Regions from separate parts of the Brachybacterium sp. AOP25-B2-12 genome, predicted to be linked through region 1. Evidence: riboswitches for the same ligand, from Rfam matches in the RefSeq annotation. Region 1 holds a riboswitch; each other region holds the start of a gene.

What was found. A riboswitch is a leader RNA that binds a small molecule or an ion and turns the genes downstream of it on or off. The one in region 1 is predicted to bind thiamine pyrophosphate.
Region 2: it holds a riboswitch for thiamine pyrophosphate, as region 1 does, so the genes downstream of both, ACT3TZ_RS13050 (TenA family protein) here and ACT3TZ_RS09480 (ECF transporter S component) in region 1, are expected to answer to the same signal.
Region 3: it holds a riboswitch for thiamine pyrophosphate, as region 1 does, so the genes downstream of both, thiO (glycine oxidase ThiO) here and ACT3TZ_RS09480 (ECF transporter S component) in region 1, are expected to answer to the same signal.

What each region holds. Positions count from the first base shown of each region.
Region 1 is NZ_JBQSXW010000011.1:21,936-29,326, reverse strand. It holds gene ACT3TZ_RS09505 (alpha/beta fold hydrolase) at 1-198, shown strand, start outside; gene ACT3TZ_RS09500 (GNAT family N-acetyltransferase) at 195-725, shown strand; gene ACT3TZ_RS09495 (ankyrin repeat domain-containing protein) at 780-1,187, opposite strand; gene ACT3TZ_RS09490 (hypothetical protein) at 1,279-1,482, shown strand; gene ACT3TZ_RS09485 (ATP-binding cassette domain-containing protein) at 1,603-3,903, opposite strand; gene ACT3TZ_RS09480 (ECF transporter S component) at 4,014-4,667, opposite strand; TPP riboswitch at 4,731-4,836, opposite strand; gene ACT3TZ_RS09475 (hypothetical protein) at 4,866-5,468, opposite strand; gene ACT3TZ_RS09470 (M13 family metallopeptidase) at 5,473-7,391, opposite strand, start outside.
Region 2 is NZ_JBQSXW010000020.1:37,425-44,815, forward strand. It holds gene ACT3TZ_RS13025 (FtsK/SpoIIIE domain-containing protein) at 1-3,090, shown strand, start outside; gene ACT3TZ_RS13030 (hypothetical protein) at 3,087-3,347, shown strand; gene ACT3TZ_RS13035 (hypothetical protein) at 3,355-4,413, shown strand; gene ACT3TZ_RS13040 (hypothetical protein) at 4,410-4,601, shown strand; gene ACT3TZ_RS13045 (hypothetical protein) at 4,686-4,919, shown strand; TPP riboswitch at 5,171-5,263, shown strand; gene ACT3TZ_RS13050 (TenA family protein) at 5,363-6,025, shown strand; gene ACT3TZ_RS13055 (TenA family protein) at 6,022-6,672, shown strand; gene recQ (DNA helicase RecQ) at 6,769-7,391, opposite strand, start outside.
Region 3 is NZ_JBQSXW010000015.1:64,941-72,331, reverse strand. It holds gene ACT3TZ_RS11605 (MarR family winged helix-turn-helix transcriptional regulator) at 1-323, opposite strand, end outside; gene ACT3TZ_RS11600 (MFS transporter) at 458-1,555, shown strand; gene thiE (thiamine phosphate synthase) at 1,643-2,416, opposite strand; TPP riboswitch at 2,452-2,557, shown strand; gene thiO (glycine oxidase ThiO) at 2,551-3,675, shown strand; gene thiS (sulfur carrier protein ThiS) at 3,672-3,914, shown strand; gene ACT3TZ_RS11580 (thiazole synthase) at 4,097-4,936, shown strand; gene ACT3TZ_RS11575 (ThiF family adenylyltransferase) at 5,149-6,318, shown strand; tRNA gene ACT3TZ_RS11570 (tRNA-Arg) at 7,056-7,128, opposite strand; gene ACT3TZ_RS11565 (LppM family (lipo)protein) at 7,224-7,391, opposite strand, start outside.

The sequences.
Region 1 (7,391 bases):
CGTGACGTCTCCGGGCCCGCGATCACCCCCTGGGAGCTGCATCGCGCCTGGCCCACGAGCGAGCTCGTGATCGTCGAGGAGGAGGGCCACGGCGGCCCGGAGATGGCCGCGCACTGGCATCGCGCGATGGTCGAGCTCGTCGATCGCCTGGACACGGGGAGGGGCGACCCGCCGGCGAGGGCTACCGTGTCCCGGTGACCGCACCGCGCCCCCTCGCCACCCCGTCCGTCGTCGACCTCCCCGCGCCCGCAGGTGCCCGCGTGCATCGCGCGCGGCTGCGAGAGCTCGATCCCGCGACGCTCTACGGGATCCTGCGGCTGCGCGAGACGGTGTTCTGCCTCGAACAGGGCGCGACCGACGCCGACCTCGACGGGCGTGAGCTCGAGGAGGGCACGACCCTCATGTGGGTCTCGGTGCCCGATCCCGCCGTCCCGGACGGTGCGAGGATCGCCGTGGCCCACGCCCGTGTGCTCACCGATCCCGAGGCCATGCGGATCGGCCGGGTCGTCGTCGCGGCATCACGCCGGCGTGACGGTCTGGGCCGCGTGGTCATGCAGGCCGCGCTCGAGCACTGCCGTGCCGTCGCCCCCGAGCGCGAGGTGCGGATCGACGCGCAGGCCTACCTCGAGCGGTGGTACGCCTCGATGGGCTTCGTCGCCCACGGAGACCTCTTCCTCGAGGCCGGGATCGAGCACGTTGCGATGGTCCGCCCGGCGGACGCCTGACAGGACGGTCGCGCTCGCGGGGCGCGCGCGGGCTCGTGCCCGCGGCAGGACGACTCAGGCCGAGGGCAGCAGAGCGGCCAGCTCGGAACGCCCGAAGTAGGCGGCGGACTCCCGCGCGCTCGGCGTGCCCAGATCGGGGTCCGCCCCGGCCTCCACGAGCGCCCGCACCACGGCCTCGTCGCCCTTGAAGACGGCGCCTGCCAGAGGGGTCTGCCCACGGTCGTTCACGGCGTCGACATCGGCGCCGCGCTGCGCCAGCGCGGCGGTGAGCTCGGCGTGCCCGTGGTACGCCGCGAGCATGAGCAGGGAGTTCCCGGAGGCGTCCTGCATCGAGGCCGGGGCGCCGGCGTCGAGGTAGGGGAGCACGCCGGAGGCGTCGCCCGCACGGCAGGCGTCGAAGAGCGCCTGGGCCAGCGCGACCGCGTCGGCGTCGGGGGCGGAGGAAGCATCGGAGGAGGTCATGGCCACCAGCGTAGGCGTCCTTGCACCGGCCCGGACATCGCGTCCCGGCGCGTGCCGCGCGCCGGCCCCCCGCATATGGCACGGTGGGCGGATGACGAGACGACCCGCATGGAAGCGTGCCCGAGACCTGACGATCACCTTCGGCATCCTGGCCGTCGGCTCCTCGATCGTGCGGTGGCTCCGGCACGACGAGGTGCTGGACATCTCCACAGCCCTGTTCGGCTCCGCGGCCGTCGTCGCACTGGTCGTGTTCCTCGCCACCTGGGTCCGACGTCGCTCGGAGGGCGCTCGGTAGCGCGCGGGGACTCCCGGCGTCGGGTCCGAGAGCGGTCGCGGGACCTGGGTCGCATCGATCGCCGCCGCTCCCTCACGGAGAGCAGGTCGTATGACGGGCTGGGATCCTCGCGCTGCGGCCTCAGCCTCCGGTCGCCCAACGGGCGGCCCACGGCAGCGCCAGCAGCACCACCGCGACGAGCACGCCGATGACATCGGCCCGACCGAACGTGCTGGGCAGCGCCCAGGTCCGGTGCTCGACGCCGGCGAAGCCACGGGCGTCCATCGCGAGCGCCTGCCAGGAGGCGGCGCGCAGCACGTCGACCAGCAGCGCGAAGGTCGCCGAGAACAGGACCGTGACGGTGCTCGTGAGCGTCCGCACGGGATGCCGCCAGGAGCGGGTCGCACCGAGACCGCGCAGGCGACGGGCGGTCATGATGACGTCCCACTGCCGGCCGATGTGCCCCACCCGCACGAGCCCGCCGACCGAGGCCGCGACGACGCGACCGGGCAGGCGCAGCCGTCCGCCCAGCGCGTCTCCCAGCGCCGTGGGGTCCATGCAGCCCAGCACGAGCACACCGGGCAGCACGAAGGCCAGGATCCGCAGGGCCTCCTTGACGCCCAGCAGCCAGGCCTCGGGGGACAGGGACGGCGCCGCAGAGAGCAGGGCCGTCGACCACAGCAGCCCGGCCGCGCTCAGGAGGACGGGGGAGGAGCGCAGCAGCGTGCCGCGGACGGTGCGGGTCGCCAGCGGCGCGAGCAGCAGCGTCGGCAGGATCGCCACGAGGCCGATCTGCCAGGTGTCGACCGCGAAGGAGCCGATGGCGGCGAAGGCGCCGATCAGGCACGCGGTCAGCGGGTTCAGGAGGACCGCCGGGGCGCGGTGGGCCAGGCGGGCGCGCCCGATGGTCGTGTCGACCGACGTCGGGTCCGCGCCGGTCCCGGGAGCCTCGGACCTGCCCGCCGCGGCCTCGGACCGGTGGCGGGTGAGATCGAGGACGTGGTCGGCACGGGCCACGAGCTCGGGGTCGTGGCTCGCCGCGAGCACCGCGCAGCCGTCCTTCCGGGCCGTCGCCAGCAGCCCCAGGAGCGCGTCGAAGCGGTGGGCGTCCAGCCCGACCGTGGGCTCGTCCAGCACGAGCAGGGCCGGACGCTCCGCGAGCGCGGCCACGACGGCGAGGCGTCTCTGCTCGCCCCCGGACAGCGCATAGGGGCTCGCCCGCTCGAGATGCTCGAGGCCTGCCGCAGACAGGAGCGCACGGGCGTGGTCGGGGTCGGTGGCCCGCGGGGAGGCGGTGGCCTCGGCCAGCACGGTCGGGGCCACGAACGAGTGCTCCGGATCCTGGGGCACCCAGGCGATCCGCCCCGCGCCCGGACCGGTGATCGTGCCGCCGCGCGCCCCATCGACCCCGAGCACGACCCGCAGCAGGGACGTCTTCCCGCTGCCGCTGGGACCGGTGACGGCCACGAGCTCGCCGGGGCAGACGCCCAGGTCCAGGTCGGTCAGGAGAGCGGGCCGGGGTGCCCGGCGCGGACCGCGAGAGCCGCGCACGGCCACCGAGAGGCCACGGAGGCTCAGGACCTCGTCGCTCCTGACCGCACCGTCCGGCCCGGCAGCCCCGACCGGCCGGTCCAGCCCGCCCACTGTGTCCGGTCCGCCGATCGCTTCCGGCCCGCCCACCATGTCCGGTCCGCCCACCGTGTCCGCCGTGGCGACCCCGCCCGGCGTCGCCGACGCGCCGGTCGTGCCCGCGTCATCTGCGCTCTCGACCGCTGTGCCGTCGCCGCCCTCGGCCGGCGGCAGTCGCAGACCCGCCTCGAGCAGGAGGTGCCGCTGCGAGGCGAGGAGCTCTGCGGGCGGCCCGTCGGCCACGACGTGCGCCTGAGGGCCGAGCACCACGAGTCGATCGACGTGCGGCAACCAGGGCCCGACGCGATGCTCGGCCACCACCAGGGTGCGGCCGTGCACGGCCTCGAGCACCGCGGTGCGGACGCGGGCGGCCGCCTCGGCGTCGAGCATGCTCGTCGGCTCGTCCAGGAGCAGCGCGCCGGGTGCCAGGGCCAGCGCCCCCGCGAGCGCGATCCGCTGCTGCTGGCCGCCCGAGGCGTCCAGGCACCGGTCCCGGGCCCCGACGTCGACCGAGGCCGCCCGCAGTGCCCGGGTGACGCGGTGCTGGATCCCTGCGTGGTCGGCACCGATGTTCTCGGGGCCGAAGGCGGTGTCGCGGCCCACCGTCTCCCCGACCAGCGCGTGCACGGGGTTCTGCAGCAGCAGACCGCGCTCACCGGGGCGGGACGGCGCGGTCACCGTGCCGGTGAGGTCCCCGCCCGTGGGGTCCAGGAGCCCTGCCAGCGCCGTGAGCACCGTCGACTTGCCGCTGCCGCTGGCACCCGCGAGGAGCACCCGCTCGCCGGGGGCGATGTGCAGGGTGAGGTCGTCGATCGTGGGCAGACGCCGGGTGGCGGGGCGCCACGAGACCCCGTCCAGCGCGAGCTCGACGGGGTGCTCGGCGGCGTCGGGTGCCCGGTGCTCCGCCTCCGTGGTCGGCGCGCTCAGACCAGTCGCTCCTCGGCGCGTTCGGTCCCGGCCGGGAACGCGTCGAGCGCGCCGGTGCGGGCGAGCGCCCGCGTCAGCGCCCAGCCGACCACCCCGGCCAGCACGATGCCCGAGACGAGGAAGAACACCAGCAGCATGAGGCCGAAGAAGGTCGAGAACTCCGGGTAGTAGGCGAAGCGCTCGTAGACCCATTCGAAGGCGGCCGCGAGGACACCGCCCAGCATCGCCACGGGCAGCGTGAAGCGCCGGTAGGCGGTCAGCAGGAAGGCGAGCTCGACGCCACCGCCCTGCAGGAATCCGGAGACGAGGGTGCCGAACCCCCAGTGACCGCCCAGCAGCGCCTCCAGGCACGCCGCGATGAGCTCGGCGAGCAGGGCCGCGCCGGGGCGGCGCACCACGAGCGCGGCGACGATCGCGGGCAGGAACCAGAATCCGGTCAGCAGACCGACCAGCGGTCGGAACGCCGCGAACAACGGGTCCAGGAGGGTGTAGAGCTGGCCGTAGCCCAGGAACGCCACGCCGAAGGCCACGCCGATCGCGACCGTCACGACCAGGTCGATCGTGCGGTACTTCAGCAGGGGGCGCGAGGCCAGACCCGCGCCGCGGGAGGACGGGGGCGCGGTGCGCTCCGTCGAGGTGGTGGTCATCATGAGCTCCTTCCATCGGGGGAAGGGCCGTCGCACACGCGCACCGGAGCCCGGCGCGAGCGTGCCACGAGAGAAATCCCGACTCCCTACGCCGGTATTGACCGGATCAGGTTCGAGGGTCTGCGCCGTTCACGCACTCTCAGCACCTCGTGGTGCTCCCCTGTCAGTGGATGACGAGCAGATCCTACCCCGTGCACGGGGCTACGGGCGGCGACGCCCCCGATGGATCAGGGCGTCCAGCGCCTCGGCGGTCGCCCGGGGGTCGTCCGCCGACAGCAGGTAGTTCTCCGCACCGCGCCCCACGATCTCGACCATCGTCCCGGCTCGGGAGACCACCATCCTGGAGCGGCGGCGCTGGTCCCCGGGTGTGAGGATGCGGCGACCCGGCAGAGCGGTCACGTCCCCGGGCATCGGCGGCAGGAGCAGGCCCGCGCGGCGTCCCACCCCGCCCACGGTCGCGCCGAGCCGCTCCGCGGGGATCGTGCGCAGCTGCACGCCGCGGAAGTCGGGGAGCGGCCAGGTGCGCTGGCGCCAGAACCCGCCCAGGCGCACCGTGACCCCGTCGGTGTCGACGACGAACGTCGTGCGCAGCCCCATCCAGGTCCATGCCGCGATCGACAGGAGCGCGACGAGGGCGAACACCGCGAGCGCCGGCCCGCTGGTCATCCCGCCCAGCAGGGGCACCACCGCCAGGACGAGGGCCGCGCCGACCACGATCCCCACGCGCGTCCAGCCCACCACGCCCGGGGTCGTGGTGCCCCGGTAGACGGCGGAGTCGGCGCCGGACCCGGCGTCGTCGTTCACGCGGTCACCAGATCCGCACGCGGTCGGCGGGGGCGAGGTACAGCGCATCGCCCTCGATCACGCCGAAGGCGTCGTAGAACGCGTCGATGTGGCCCACGGGCACGTTGCACCGGAACTCCGCGGGGGAGTGGGGGTCCGTGGCCAGACGTCGCACGGACTCCTGGGGACGGTTCTTCCCGCGCCACACGGTGGCCCAGGACCAGAACAGCCGCTGCAGACCGGTCAGGCCGTCGAGCTCGACGGCCGCGGAGTCCCCGGCGGTGCGCAGGTAGGCCTTGACGGCGATCGACAGCCCACCGAGGTCGCCGATGTTCTCCCCGATCGTCAGCGCGCCGGAGACCGTGTGCGAGTCGTCCAGCTCGCGGGGGCTGAGCTCGGAGAACTGGGCGATCAGGGCGGCGGTGCGCCGCTCGAACTCCTCGCGGTCGGCCTCGGTCCACCACGAACGGAGGTTGCCCTCGCCGTCGTACTTCGAGCCCTGGTCGTCGAAGCCGTGTCCGATCTCGTGGCCGATCACGGCGCCGATCCCGCCGAAGTTCACGGCGTCCTCGGCGTCGGCGTCGAAGAACGGGGCCTGCAGGATCGCCGCGGGAAACACGATCTCGTTGGCGCCCGGGTTGTAGTAGGCGTTGACGGTCTGCGGGGTCATGTGCCACTCGTAGGGATCCACGGGCCCGGCGACCTTGGCGTACTCGTAGGCGGCGTCGAAGCGGCGGCTCGCACGGACGGTGGCCACGAGGTCCTCGGGGTCCACCGTGAGTCCCTCGTAGCTGCGCCACCGCTCGGGGTAGCCCACCTTGGGGGTGAAGCGCTCGAGCTTGTCGAGGGCGCGCTCACGGGTCTCGGGGGTCATCCAGTCGAGGTCCTGGATGGACGCGCGGTAGGCGTCCAGCAGGGCGGTGACCAGGGCGTCCATGCGCTCCTTGTGGGTGGGCGGGAAGTGCCGGTCGACGTACTGGCGTCCCACGTCGAACCCGACGGCGCCCTCGACGAAGGCGACGCCCCGCTTCCAGCGCTCACGCAGCTCCTCGGCCCCGGACAGCACCCGCCCGGAGAAGTCGAACTCCTCGGCGACGAGATCCGCGGGCAGGTACGGGGCGTAGGCCGAGACGGTGTGCAGCGCCAGCCACGTGCGCAGCACAGGAAGCGGCGTGCCGGCCCACACGGGGGCGGCCGCGGACAGGAACTCGGGCTGGCCCACGTTGACCACGTCGAAGGCGACGGCGTCCGCGCCGGTCCCCTCGACGTAGGAGTCCCAGTCGAAGCCGGGGGAGGTCGCGGCCAGCGCCGCGCGGTCCATGGGGTTGTCGGACTTCTCGGAGTCCCGCACCCGGACGACGTCCACGTGCGCATGCGCGATCGCGGTCTCGAGCTCCAGGACCGCACGGGCCATCTCGTCGGCGTCGCCCTCGAGGAGACCCGGGCGGCCCTCGAGGCCGGCGAGCCGGGCCAGCTGTGCGAGGTGGTGGACGTAGGCCTCGCGGACCTCGGCGTAGCGCTCGTCGCGGTAGTAGGACTCGTCGGGCAGCCCCAGGCCGCCCTGGTGCAGCTTGACCTGGTAGCGCGTGGAATCCCGGTCGTCGGTCCACACGTAGGCGTGGATCAGCGAGGTGCCGGCGTCGGGAGAGGCGGTCAGACGCGTCAGCGCGGCGAGATCGGGCGTGTCCCCGATCGCGGCCAGCAGCGGCTCCAGCGGTGCGGTGCCGCGCGCCTCGATCGCCTCCTCGTCCATGAACTGGCGGTAGAGCGCGCCGATCCGTGCGGTCGCGCCCTCGGCGGCGTCGTCGGCCGCGGCGTCCTCGATGATCTCGCGCACCTGGGACTCCGAGAGGTCCCGCAGGCGGCGGAACTCCCCGTCGCTCGACCGGTCGCCCGGGATCACGTGGTCGCGCAGCCAGAGGCCGTTGACGTGTCCGAAGAGGT
Region 2 (7,391 bases), on a different contig from region 1:
GGCAGGGCCTGGTCGCTGCTCGAGACGAAGGTGTACGGGCAGCCCATCGGCCTGGTCCGGATCGAGAGATCCGGGTCCGAGCTCGACGTCGCGATCGTCGAGCGGGCGTCCGCCGAGGTGATCGAGCTGCGCAGGGTGATCGACCGTCCGCTGCGGGCCAAGCCGGCCCACACGGCGCGCCTCGTGGAACTGCTGCAGTACCTCGAGGGTGTCCGCCACGGCGCGCTCGCCGAGGCGGAGGCGATCGACCATCGGCTCGCCGTCGACTCGGAGGCGCTGGCGCGCACCCGCGAGCGCGCCGACCACCGGCGCCGGGAGGCCGTCGGTGACCTCGAGGCCCGCCGCTCCGCGTTCGTGGCGACCGATCGCGAGGAGCTCACGGAACGTCGACAGACCCACACCTCTCCGTCCGCGCACCCCCTGCGCGATGCCGCCTGGTCATCCGCGCCGGCCACCCAGCGCGCCGTGGAGCCCCTCGATCTCGGGAGTCTCGTCGCCGCTCCGCGAACCGCCCACGAGCTGCCCGTCGAGTCCGCGAAGATCGCCGTCCCCTGGGTGCGGGACCTCCGTGCGCTCGGGAACATCGTGGTGCCATTCACCTCCGAGGGGCGCGACGTGGCCAACGGCGTCCTCGAGGAGCTCACGCTGCGTGCGCTGGCGGGATTCCCACCGGCGGGTCTGCGGTGCGCGTTCGTCGACCCGCTCGGACTCGGCCGCTCGGACGCCCGGTTCCTCGGACTGGGCGATCACAACCCTGAGCTGATCCACACCAAGGTGCGCAGCTCCCGTGAGGACATCGAGGCGCTCCTGAAGGATCTCGTCGGGCACATCGAGTCGGTGACCCAGAAGTACCTCCGCGGCGAGTTCGCCTCGATCGACCAGTACAACGAGGCCGCGGACGAGATCGCCGAGCCGTACAGGCTCCTGGTGATCCACGACTTCCCCGAGCAGTTCGACAGGGGGACCAACCTCCACCTCCTGCAGCGGGTGCTCGAGAACGGTCCGCGCTGCGGCATCCACACGATCGTGTCCGCACGGGCGGACGGCGGTGACGACTACACCCCCGGTCTGGAGGATCTGCTCCGAGGACCCACGATCGGCCTCGCTCGGAACGACAGCGCCTGGGTCGACCTCCCGGACACCGACACCTCATGGCGGGGCATCCGCAGCGACATCGACCATCAGATCGGCGCCGAGGAGGCACGGGCCCTCGTGGAGGCGCGCATCGAGGCCGTCGGACCCGGTGCGCACACGAGCGGGGTCACCACCGGCCTGGATCGCGCACTCGCGACCTATGCCGCGGCCGCTTCGTCCCGCACCCACCCCGAGATCCCCGCGAACACGGTCGTGCCCGACCTCGCGGATTCGTCGACCTGGTGGCAGAACTCCTCGGCGCGAGCCGTGGTGGCACCGATCGGCCTGTCGAGCGCACGGGAGGCCGCCTACCTCCGTCTCGACTCGGAGAGCAGGTCCGCGGCGCTGCTCATCGGACGTCCCGGATCCGGGAAGTCGACGCTCATCCACACCTGGCTCAGCGCGCTCAGCCTCCTCTACTCCCCGCAGGAGCTCGAGCTGCAGCTCATCGACTTCAAGGAGGGGGTGGAGTTCACCCCGTACGCCCGCCAGGGCCTCCCGCATGCCCGCGCCGTCGCGATCGAGAGCGAGCGCGAGTTCGGGCTCAACGTCCTGCGGTCGATCGAGGACGAGATGAAGCGTCGCTCGGCGCTGTTCAAGGAGGTCGGCAACGGCGTGACCTCGCTCGGCGACCACCGCGAGCGAGGGGACGTGCATCTGCCGCGGCTCGTCGTCGTGATCGACGAGTTCCAGATCCTCTTCGACACCGACGACAAGCTGGCCCTCGACGCGGCCACGAGCCTCGAGCACATCATCCGGCAGGGTCGCGGCTACGGGGTGCACCTCGTCCTGGGCTCGCAGTCGATCAGCGGGATGGTGGGCCTGAACCGCCAGGTCCTGCAGCTCATCGGCACCCGCATCCTCCTGCAGAGCTCCGAGGAGGACGCTGCGCTCGCCCTCGGGGAGCGCAACGACGCCCACCGTCACCTGACGGCCCGTGGAGAGGCCGTGGTCAACACCCAGGGCGGACGGCCCGAGGCCAACGTCTTCGTCAAGGTCGCGTACGAGAACGACGAAACACGCTGGGAGCGACTCCGGGCCCTCCGCGAGCGTGCCGACGACGGGGGCTTCACCCGCCGTCCCGTGGTCTTCTCCGCCGACCGTGCGGCCGACCGGGCCGCCCTGGTCGCCGCCGATGCGCCCCGCGCCGGCGGACGAGCACCTCGGCTCCTGCTCGGCGGTGCGCTCGGGCTCGGCGCGGCGCCCCACGTGGACCTCCCGCGCGCTCCGGGGCGCAATCTGCTCGCGGTGCTCCGCGACGGCGGTTCCGCGGAGATCGCCTTCACGATGGGGGTGATCGACGACGTCCTGCGGACCTTGCCGGATGCCGAGGTCGTGCTGTGCCCGTTCATCGGGGTCGGAGAGGAGCTCGATCCGTACCTCGAGACGCTCGCGGACCTCTCCCGTGTCCGGATCGTCCCCCAGCGACGTCTGGCGGCGGAGCTGTCGGAACTGGCCGGCACCGTCCGGTCACGTCAGGCGGATCCGTTCGGCTCGTCGGGGCCCGCACAGGTGCTGATCCTCCACGGCGTGCACCGCTCGCGAGGCCTCGCCGAGAGTTCGGGTGGGAGCGGATTCTCCTTCGATGCGCCGGAGACGCCTGCCGAGGATCCCGCCTCGGACCTCGAGAGGATCCTCGAGGAGGGGCCGGAGGTCGGCGTGCACACGGTCGCGTGGTCGGATTCGCCGTCGGGGATCACGCGGAAGCTCAGCAGGTCCGCGATCGCCGCCTTCGACCTCCGTCTGGCAGGGCCCATCTCTCCGGACGATGCCGCCGACTTCTTCGACCACGGGATCTCTCCCGCGCAGAAGCCCCGCCAGGCGCTGTTCTTCGATCGTGACAGCGGACGGACCCAGGGCGTGCTGGCCGTGACCGAGGTTCCGCTGGCCTGGTGGAGGGATGAGGTCGGAGCCCTGGCCACGGACGACGTGCGCGAGGGCGGTGTCGTCGCATGAACCGGGTGCACGCCAGCCCCGAGGACCTCGAGCGCTTCGCCCGACGTCTCCGGGGGATCCAGGACGACGTCGAGCGGTTCAACCGGGAGCTCGAGCGGACGCTCGAGACGATCGACTGGCGCGATGGGGTCAAGGACCGCATCGACAACGATGTGCGCCAGGCGGTCAAGGGCATGCGGAGGTTCTCCCATGCCTTGGGCGAGCACTCCCGGGAGGTCGACTCCAAGGCGCGCACCCTGCGCGAGTTCCTGCGGTGAGCGCGTCATGACCGCCGCCCATTCCAGTCAGGAGGCGCTGCAGCGCTCCGCGCGCGGGATCGCCGTGTTCGGCGCGGCGATGATCGCCGGTGATGCGGCCGCCCGGAGCTCCCTGCGATCGCACGAGGCCCGGGCCGCCGAAGCGCTCGAGGGCCGACGGGCGGATCATCACGATGCGCAATCCGAGCTCGGGTCCGCCCGAGGTGCGCTCTCGGCCGCGCGGACGCGGGTCCAGGCGGCGCAGGTCGAGGTCAGCCGCGCCCATGCCGCCGTGGACCCGGATCCTCGCTACTCGGGTCCTGGTCTGGCCCGGCTGCGGGCGGCGGAGGGATCGCTGTCCGCGGCCCGGTCCGATGAGTCCCGTGCCGAGCAGCAGGTCGTCCGGGCCCGCCGTGCCCTCGCCGAGGCGGAGGAGGCGATGCGGCGGTGCCGAGCCGCGGGGGAGAGGATCCACGCCGCCTCCGAGCGCTACCGGCGTTCGGCGCTGAGCTACGTGGGGATCAGCGGCGCGCTGATCCTGCGGGGGCGAGCACAGCTCGGTCGGCTCTCCGGTCTTCTCGACGAGTACCACGCGATCGGGGCGTACGGCTCAGCTCCCGGCGCGTCCGCCGCGTCGTCCGGCGGTCCCGGTGCGGGAGCTGCCGCCGGGGGCTCGGGATCGTATGCTGCCATCGCCGGATGGGAGAGCCGATGGGGGCTGACGACAGTCCCGCTCCGCGACATCGACACGGTGGGCTCGGACGAATGCTCGGCCCGCGACCGCTGGGACGTCGAGCGCTTCGAGAACGCCCTGCCTCCCCTCCTCGCGGGCGAGGACTGGGAACGGCGCATCGACGCTGCCGATGCGGCATCCGGCCGGTCGGGTGAACGCACCTTGCGTGAGGTCGTGCGCAGGCTGCTGGAGAACCCGGTGACCGTGCTCCCCGGGCCGCCCCTGCACGTCGTGGCGGGCAGGGGGCACGTCGCCGCGGCCCAGCGGGCCGGGCTCACCGAGCTCCCGGTCCGCTGTCTGGCGGGCGATGCCGCGGACGACGCCGGCGTGCGGGTGGACGGCGGTGTCCGATGAGCGAGATCCGCGACGGTGCCGACCGTCTGCGCCGGACCTCGGAGGACATAGGTGCCGCGTGGCAGGACGCGGCGTCGAGGCGATTCCGTCGCGAGGTCGTCGACGGCCTGGTGGTCGCGGCGGTCGCACTCGACGTCGCCGAGTCCCGAGCGCAGCAGGAGATCCGGGAGGCCTCGCGTGACCTCTGACCGCAGTCGGCGCGCCAGAAGGGCACCCATGCGCCGCCCCGTCCCTGCAACCCGTACGAGTTCCCCAAACCCGAGGAGGGTCCCGTGACCGAACAGCAGCTGCGTGAACCCCCCGAGCGGGACACGAGCGTCCCGCGGACAGCGGAGGAATCCGCCCGCCGACGCGCCCTGGTGTGGCTGATCGTCAAGCTCGTGCTGGTGGTGATCGCCGTCTGGCTCGTCCTCACGGGGATCTCGGCGTGCTTCTCCTTCCTCACGAGCGCAGGGTCGACGGGCGCCCTCGGGGCACTTCCTGCGCTGGGAGGAGTGGTCGGCTGAGACCGGTCGGCAGTGCTGGGCGGGAAGACCGCCGTCAGAGGATCGTGCGCTGCTCCGGATGAGGGGAGATCGCCGGTCGAATGCCGTGACAGGTTCATCGACGCTGTGGGCTGTGGGCTGTGGGCTGTGGGCCGTGGGCTGAGGGCACGTGGGGTCACGGGACCAGGACGGTTCGTCGTCCGCGGGCCTCAGTCGTCCCGGGGGCCGGGAGCTGCGCTCCCTGGCCACCCGCGCCCCCACCCCGTACGCTCGACCTCGACACGGGGTGCCCCATCGGGGGCTGAGATCACACCCGGGAACCTGATCGAGTTCGTACTCGCGGAGGGATGTCATGGACGGTCTGCCGGGGTCTGCCCGCACGTCCGCCGACCCTGTGTCTCCATCCCGGGGCTCTGCGCCCCGTCACCGAGACGCGGCCCTGCGGGGCCCACGGAGAGGCAGCCATGACCGAGACCTTCACCCAGGCGCTGCGGCGCGAGAACCAGGAGACGTGGGAGCGGGCCACCGGGCACCGGTTCGTCCGTGAGCTGACCGAGGGCACCGTCCCGGATCCGGTGATGGCCGGCTACCTGATCCAGGACCATCGCTTCCTCGACAGCTTCCTGGTGCTCCTGGGATCGGCGATCGCGTCGGCGGACACCTTCGCGGCGCGGATCCGCCTGTCGCAGTTCGTGGGGGAGGTCGCAGGCGACGAGAACACCTACTTCCTGCGGTCCTTCGAGGCACTCGGCGCGCCCGAGGACGCCCGCGCGCAGGTGCCCGACACGGCCGCGACCGCGGGGTTCACGGCACTCTTCCGGGAGGCGGCCGCGACCGGGAGCTACTCGGCGGCCCTCGGTGTGCTGGCCGTGGTCGAGGGGCTCTACCTCGACTGGGCGCAGAACGCCCCCCAGCAGCGACCTCAGAGCTTCGTCCACGCGGACTGGATCACCCTGCACGACAATCCGGCGTTCCGTGACGTCGTGGCGTTCCTGACCGCGGAGCTGGACCGGGTGGGGCCGGCCGATCCGGAGGCCGCCCGGGCGTTCTTCGCCCGCGCCGTGGACCTCGAGCTGGCGTTCTTCGACGCCGCGTACGCCCACCCTTTCGCGGGGGATCCCGCATGAGCCTGTTCGAGCTGCTGCGGGCGGAGAACGAGACGGACTGGCTGGCGTACACGCGCCACGAGTTCGTGGAGCGCCTCGGCGACGGAACCCTGCCGCTGCCCGCCTTCCAGGACTACCTGCTGCAGGACTACCGGTTCCTGCTGCATTTCGCCCGCGCCAATGCGCTGGCCGTCTACAAGAGCCGCGACGCCGCGCAGATCGCGCAGGCCGCCGATGCGCTGGCCACGACGATCACCGAGACCAGCCTGCACGTGCGCCTGGCCGGACGGTCGGGCATCGAGCCGGATCAGCTCGCAGCCGTGCCCGAGAAGCAGGCCACCGTCGCGTACACCCGCTACGTGCTGGACACGGGCATGGCCGGTGACCTGCTCGAACTGGACGTCGCGCTCGCGCCGTGCGCGATCGGCTACGCGGAGATCGGCCGGGAGCTCGCACCGCGCCTGGCCGAATACCCCGAGCATCCGTACGCGGAATGGATCGCCGAGTACGCGGGGGAGGATTTCCAGGCGGCGTCCCGGCGGGCCGAGGAGCATCTGGACCATCTCGCAGGCGGCCCGCTCTCGGAGGGGCGGATCGCCCACCTGGTGGAGGTGTTCGGCACCGCGACCCGGCTCGAGGCGGAGTTCTGGCAACAGGCTCTCGTGTGAGGCCGGACGGGGCCTCGGTGCATCCGAGCGGGACGGGCACGGCACTGAGCGGGCTTGGGCCGCCTGTGCCTCCAGTGCGGACGAAGGTCCCCGGACTCAGGCGTCGGCCAGCACCCCGAGCACGGCCTCCCCGTACTCCGCGAGCTTCTTGGCGCCCACCCCGCTGACCTGGCCGAGCGCCCCCACGGTGGGCGGATGCGCGTCGATGATCCCCACCAGCGTGGCGTCGCTGAACACCATGTACGGGGCGATCTTCTTCTCCTGGGCCACGCTCGTCCGCCAGGCCCGCAGGGCCTCGAAGATCTCCCGCTGGGCGGGCTCGAGGGCATCGGCCGCCCGGGAGCGCGACCCGGACCCGGACGAGCGCGAGCCGCCCGCCTTGGCGGGGGCGCGATCCACGGCCAGCTGCACCGTCGTCTCGCCGCGCAGCACCGGGCCGGCGTTCGGGCCGGGGACCAGCACCCCGTAGTCGCCCACGGCCTCGACGATCCCGCGGGCCAGCAACTGACGCAGGGCCGTGCGCCACTGGCGCTCGGAGAGGTCCTGGCCGATCCCCCAGACGCTCAGCTGGTCGTGGCGGGACTGCCGGGAGCGGTCGTTCTCGCGGCCCAGCAGCACGTCGATCACCTGCCCGGAGCCGAAGCGCTGATCACGCTCGCGGTCCAGGCGGATCACCGCCGACAGCAGCTTCTGCGCGGCAACGGTCGCATCCCAGGTCT
Region 3 (7,391 bases), on a different contig from region 1:
TGGCCGGCCGGCGTGAGCTCGGTGTAGATGCCGCGACGGTCGTCGGCGCACAGGATCCGGGTGAGCAGCCCACGGTCCTCGAGCCGGGTGACCAGGCGCGTCGTCGCGCTCGCGGAGAGGGCGGCCGCGCGGGCCAGCTGCTGCATGCGCATGTGCCAGCCGTCCTGACGCCCGAGGGCCTCGAGCACCGTGTACTCGACCACCGACAGGCCGTGCTCGGCCTCGAGCGCCATCCCGAGCTCGCCCTCGATGAGTCCGTGCAGCGCGACGAGGCGGCGCCATCCGCGCGCGCGCACCTGCACGGCGTCGTCCCTGATGCCCATGTGCGACTCCTCGTGCTGCTCGTGATCCGTCGTCCACTGTACCGGGGCTTGCGCAGAAAGAGAGCGTCTGCAACCATCTCTCACGATTGCGTGTGCAACTAGTGCGCGCGCGGACTATCGATCGAGGTGGACACATGCCCAAGGCTCTCTACGCCCTCGCGCTCGGCGGCTTCGGGATCGGCCTGACCGAGTTCGTGATCGCCGGCCTCCTGCCGGAGGTCGCAGCGGACCTCGGTGTCACCGAGCAGCTCGCCGGAGGGCTGATCTCCGGCTACGCGCTGGCCGTCGCCGTCGGCGCGATCGCCCTCACGGCGGCCCTGGGCCGGATCGACCGCAAGCGCGCCCTGCTGGGGCTCATGGTGCTGTTCATCGTCGGCAACCTCGTCTCCGCCCTGGCCCCGACCTACGGCCTCATGCTGCTGGGCCGGATCCTCGCGGCGCTGTGCCACGGCGCGTTCTTCGGGATCGGAGCCGTCGTCGCCGCGGACCTCGTCCCGCCCGCCCGCCGTGCCGCCGCGATCGCCCTCATGTTCACGGGGTTGACCAGTGCGAACGTCCTGGGCGTCCCGCTGGGCACGTTCCTGGGCCAGGCGGCGGGGTGGCGCTCCACGTTCTGGGCGATCTCCGGGATCGGCGTGCTCGCCCTTCTCGGGATCGCCGTGCTCACGCCGCGCGTGGCCGCCCCCGAGCGCACCGGATCCCTGCTGGGCGAGTTCCGCGTCTTCGCCCGGCCCCAGGTGTGGCTGTCGGCCGTCGTCACCGTCCTCGGCATCGGCCTGTTCGCCGGCAACCTCCTGGGCGGGCGCGCCGCGGACCGCGACCTCCCGCGCACCCTGATCGTCGTCCTCGCGGCGCTGACCGTCGTGCTGGCCGCCTTCGCACTGCTGGTCGGGAACCAGGTCGCCGCCGTCGCGGGGCTGCTGCTCATGGGCGCCTTCGGCTTCGCGACCGTGCCCGGGCTCCAGATGCGGATCCTCGCGCACGCCCAGGAGGCCCCGACGCTCGGCTCCGGCGCCAACATCGCCGCCTTCAACATCGGCAACGCCCTCGGCGCCTGGCTGGGCGGCCTCGCGATCGCCGCCGGGCTCGGCTACGCCTCGCCCCTGGCCGTGGGGTCTGCCGTCACGGCGCTCGCGCTGATCGTGCTCGTGGTCGCCACCCGGGTCCGCGGCGGGGAGTACGCCCGACGGGCCGTGGCGGCGCAGGAGCCGGAGATGGCCGGCGCGCGGTGAGGCCCTCGGGCGGGGCGACGCGCCCTCCCCGGGGGCCGTGGCCGATGGGGCACGGCGTGTCGTCGGCCCGGGCGCCGGTCCTCCCGGTCAGCCGCCGGTGACGGCGGCCCGCAGCGCCCGCGCCGCGGCCTCGGGATCCCTCGCCTGGGTGAGGGCGCGGACCACGACGATCCTGTCGGCCCCCGTCGCGAGCACCTCGGGCACCCGCGCGAGGTCCACGCCGCCGATCGCGAAGAACGGCGTGCCGCCCAGGGCGGGATGCGACGGCGCGGTGACCGCCCCGATCGGCTCGGTGTCCGTATCGGTCCGGGCCACCTCGCGGCGGTGGCGCGCCACGGCCCGGGGCGGCTCGAGTCCCACGGCGGGCCGATCGGGCTTGGTGGGCGTGGGCCAGATCGGGCCCGTGCAGAAGTAGTCGATCTCGGGGTCGTCGTGGGCGGTGAGCGCCTGCGCGAGGGTGCGGGTCGAGCGGCCCAGGATCACGTCGGGACCCACCAGGGATCGTGCATCGTGCGAGGTCAGATCCCCCTGACCCAGGTGCAGGACGTCCACGTCGGCGAGCACCGCGACGTCCGCGCGATCGTTGGCCGCGAGCAGCGCGCCGTAGCGGTCCGCGACCGGGCGCAGCGCCCGCAGCGCCGCCACCTCGGCGCGGGCCTCGGCACCCTTGTCCCGCACCTGGAGGACGTCCACCCCGCCGCGGAACACCGCGTGGGCGAAGCGGACCAACCCTTCGGGGCCTCGCGACAGGTCCGTGCACACGTACAGCCGCGCGTCGGCGAGGCGTGCCCGACGGCGGCGTCCCACCGCGGGACCCCCGCGTCGTCGCTCCCCGCTGCTCCCCCGTCGGCCATCGTCCATGGGGCCAGCCTTCCACAGGTCCGAGCGGTAGGATCACCGCGTTCCGTGGGAGCCCGAGCACCGGGCTGAGAGGGCGCGAGGCGCCGACCACCAGCACTGGATGCGGGTCATGCCGCCGTCAGGAGGATCGCCCGATGCACGTCGTCGTCGTGGGAGCCGGGATCATCGGCCTGCTCACCGCCCTCGAGCTCTCCGAGCGCGGGCACCGGGTCGACGTCGTCTCGACCGGGATCGCCGAGGGCGCCACCCACGCCGCCGCCGGGATGCTCGCCCCGGCCGCCGAGGTCCAGGTGGGCCAGGGGCCCCTGTGGCAGCTCATGCGCGAGGCCGCCGCGGACCACCGCGCCCTCGCCGCCCGCATCCCCGCGCTCTCCCGCGTCCTGGACCACCCGCTGAGCGCGCGGGACGCCGGATACCGCGAGGACGCCACGCTCGTCGTCGGGCGCGACCACGCCGATGTCGCCGGGCTCCGCGACCTCGCGGTCCTGCAACGGGCAGCGGGCTCGGAGGTCGACGAGCTCACCGCGCGCGAGGCCCGCCGCCTCGAACCCGCGCTCGGCCCCGGGATCGCCGGTGCCGTGCGCATCGCGGCCGATCACCAGGTCGATCCGCGCCTCCTGGCCCACACCGTGCACGCGGTGCTGGGCGCCCGGGGCGTGGGCATCGAGCTGCGGAGCGTCGAGGACCTCGACGCGCTGCCGGGGGACCGGATCGTGCTCGCCGCCGGGCTCGGCGCCCCGGGAATCGCCGGACCGCACCGCGCCCTGGACCTGGCCCTGCGGCCCGTGCGCGGCGACGTGCTGCGCCTGCGGGTACCGCGGGAGATCCTGGCGCCCGGGGAGGAGCACCTGCTGACGGGCACCGTGCGCGCCGTCGTCCGCGGGCGCCCCGTCTATCTCGTGCCGCGCGACGGCCTGGGTCTTGTCCTCGGCGCCACCAGCCGGGAGGACGCGCTGGCGGGGACGTCCGCCGGGGGAGTGCTGCAGCTCCTGCAGGACGCCGCCGAGATCCTGCCGGCGATCCGCGAGACCGAGCTGGTCGAGACCACGACCCGCGACCGCCCCGGCACCCCCGACGACCTCCCGCTGCTGGGCCCGGTGCCCGGCGATCCGCGCGTGATCGTCTCCACCGGCTACCACCGACACGGGATCCTGCTGTCGGCCTGGGCCGCACGGCGCACCGCCGACCTCGTGGACGGCCACCCCGATCCGCTGCCCGGGGCCGTGCGCCCCGAGCGCTTCACCAAGGAGGACGCATGAGCATCGCCCTGACCGTCAACGGCGAGAGGGCCGAGGTGCCCGGGGGCTGGACCGTCCGCGACCTCGTCGCCGACCGCCTCGGCCACGAGATCGGCGAGGACGGCCTGGCCCTGGACGGCACCGCCCTGGGGGTCGCCGTCGCCGTCGACGACGCCGTCGTACCCCGCAGCCGCTGGGCCGCACGACCGCTCGAGGCCGATGCGCGGTGCGAGCTCGTGACCGCGGTGCAGGGGGGTTGAGGATGAGGACGACGCACGATGCCGCTGTCGGGGAGGGTGTCGCCGGAGCCGGAGCCGGAGCCGGAGCCGGAGCCGGAGCCGGAGCCGGAGACGGTGCTGGAGCCGGTGCCGGTGCCGGCGGCGGGGCGGCTCCGATCGAGGCGGGCGGGCCGGATGCCGCGCGCGCACCGCGGGATGCGGAAATGTCGGGCCGGGGCGAGGCCACGGCCCGTGTCGACCCCGAGGACGATCTGCTGGTCGTCGCCGGCGACCCGATCGCCTCCCGGCTCGTCATGGGCACCGGCGGTGCCACCGACCTCGCCGCGCTGGAGCGCGCGCTCGTCGTGTCCGGGACCGCGCTGACCACCGTCGCGATGCGCCGCTACAGCGCCGACGTGGGCACGTCGGTGTTCGGCCTGCTGCGGGACCTCGGGATCCGGGCGCTGCCCAACACTGCCGGCTGCTACAGCGCGCGCGACGCCGTGCTGACCGCGGAGCTGGCCCGTGAGGCGCTCGGCACCGACTGGGTCAAGCTCGAGGTGATCGCCGACGAGGACACCCTCCTGCCCGACGGGCCCGAGCTGCTCGAGGCCACCGCACAGCTCGTGGCGCGCGGCTTCACGGTCCTGCCCTACACGAACGACGATCCCGTGCTGGCCCGCCGCCTCGAGGACGTCGGGGCCGCCGCGGTGATGCCGCTGGGTGCGCCGATCGGCACCGGGCTCGGGATCCTGAACCCCCACAACATCGCCCTCATCGCCGAGCGCGCCGCCGTGCCGGTCGTGCTCGACGCCGGGGTGGGCACCGCCTCGGACGCGGCGCTGGCGATGGAACTGGGCTGTGACGCCGTGCTGGTCGCGAGCGCGGTCACCCGCGCGCAGGACCCCGCCGCGATGGCCGAGGGGATGGCGCTCGCCGTGCGCGCAGGCCGCCTCGCGGCCCGGGCGGGACGGATCCCGCGACGACGCCTGGCCCGGGCATCATCGGCTGTCGACGGCCTGGTCGAGACCGCCGGGTCCTCCCGTGAGGCGGAGTCGCTGTGACCGGGGACCGGGCCGGGATGCCGGGTGCCCCTGGGTCCCTGACGGCGGCATCGGCGTCCGGGAGCCCCGGGACCTCCGCGACCTCCGTCGTCGCCGAGAACACTGCGGTCCCTGCGGTCCCTGCGGTCCCTGCGGTCCCTGCGATCCCTGGGGTCCCTGCGGCCCCTGGGGTCTCTGGGAACCCGAGGAGTGGCGCGCCCTCGGCTCCCGCCGTGACCGCGGCACCCGTCGGGACACATGGATCCGACCTACCGCCCCTGGTCGCACCGGGTCCCGAGCTCACCGCGGAGCAGATCGCACGATATCGGCGCCAGATCACGCTGGCGCAGATCGGCCTGCTCGGCCAGCGTCGCCTCCGCGCCGCCTCCGTGCTCGTCGTGGGAGCCGGAGGCCTGGGCACCCCTGCCCTGCAGTACCTCGCCGGGGCCGGCGTGGGGACCCTCGGCATCATCGACGACGACGTCGTCGACGTGACCAACCTGCACCGGCAGGTGATCCACGGGACCGACCGACTGGGTGTCGCGAAGGTCGACTCCGCGGCGGACGCGGTCACGCGGCTGAACCCCGAGATCACCGTGCACCGTCACCGGGAGCGCCTGGCACCCGACCGGGCCGTCGAGCTGATCGGCGGCTACGACCTCGTGATCGACGGCGCCGACAACTTCGCGACCCGGTACGTCGTGGCCGATGCCGGGGAGCTGACCGGTGTGCCCGTCGTCTGGGGCGCGGTCCTGCGCGGGCACGGGCAGGTCAGCGTGTTCTGGCCCGGGCACGGCGCGCTGTACCGCGACGTGTTCCCCGAACCGCCCGCACCGGGCGCGGCGCCCTCCTGCGCCGAGGCCGGGGTCCTGGGGACCCTCCCGGGGGTGCTCGGCACCATCATGGCCGCCCAGGCGATCCAGCTCATCACCGGGACGGGGGAGCCGTTGGTGGGGCGTCTGCTCCTGTGGGACGAGGCCAGGAGCGCGTCGCGCACCCTGGGCATCGAGCCCGATCCGGGACGCGCGCCGACGCTCAGTGTCCAGGTCCCGGCGGCTCTCGACCCGGCGTGCCGCACGGGGGAGCCGACCCCCGAGGAGACGCTCGATGCCGAGCAGCTCCAGAGCCTGCTGGACACGGGGCCGCTGCTGGTGGACGTCCGGGAGCCGTGGGAGTTCGCAGCAGGGGCCGTGGCCGGCGCTGTCAACGTCCCGCTCGACGAGGTGCTCGCCTCCGGCGCCGTCGCCCTCCCTGCCGGAGACGACGTCATCCTCTACTGCCAAGGCGGCGCGCGCTCGGCACGGGCGCTGCGCCGACTGCGCGAGGACTGGTCCCTGCGCGAGGGCAGGCTCCGCCACCTCGACGGCGGGTACGCAGCATGGGAGTCGCGCCCGGGGAGCTGACCGGTCGTCGCCAGGCGTGGCGTGGCGCGAGACGTGGGCCCGTTGGTCGGGGTGGTGCGCGACGGGGGCTCGTCGGTCGGGGCGGCCGTGGCACCGTGCCTCTGCCTCTGCCTCTGCCTCTGCCTCTGCCTCTGCCTGTGACCGTGCCCGGAGGCGCGGAGCATCGCTTGCTCTCGTGTCCGAGCTCGGTTTAGGTCCACGTCCGGTGCTGATCCGCGTCGAGGCAGAATCTCCTGCTCTGGTGATCCGACTCGATCAGGCCAGTCGACCTGCTGTGGTCCGTCGCTAGTTCTGGCCTGTCGACCTGCTGTGGTCTGTCGTCAGTTCTGGCCAGCTGATCTGCTCAGGTCTGCCGACGTGTTTTGGTCTGTCGCCTGTACTGGCCTGCTGACCTGCTCTGGTTTGTCGCCTGTACTGGCCTGCCGACCTGTCCAGGCCCGCTGACTTGCCCGGTCCGCCGACGAGTTCGGGCTCGATGGCCCGAGACGCGGAGATCGGGCCTTTCTCGTCCCGTTCTGCGTTGCTCATCGGGGAGGCCGTACACTCACCGGCGTCCAGTGCACCCAGGTCTGCACCGGTGCAGGGGTGACCTCACATGACGCCGATGTGTGTACACCCCGTCCTCGGCCGGGCCCCGCTCAGAGCAGTCGGCACGCTGCAAGTCCGTTCCCGGCTCCGCCCCCGCCCATGACGAGAAAGGCCCCGTGACCAGTGGTCACGGGGCCTTTCGCGATCGGTGCGCCTGAAGGGATTCGAACCCCCAACCTTCTGATCCGTAGTCAGATGCTCTATCCGTTGAGCTACAGGCGCCCGCCGGCCGACGCCGACCTCATAGATAGTAGTCGGCGAGGCGAGGACGGGCCAATCGACCCCGCATGAGGATGCTCACACGGGGTCGATCGGGGTCAGCTCGGGGGACGGTCCCAGGGGTTGCCGCCCTGCTGAGGGGGGTTCTGCTGTCCGGGCTGATACGACGGGCCGGGCTGGTTCGGGTCCTGCTGGCCGGGGTATGTCTGTCCAGCCTGGTTCGGGTCCTGCTGGCCGGGGTGTCCCTGGCCGTCGTAACCACCCTG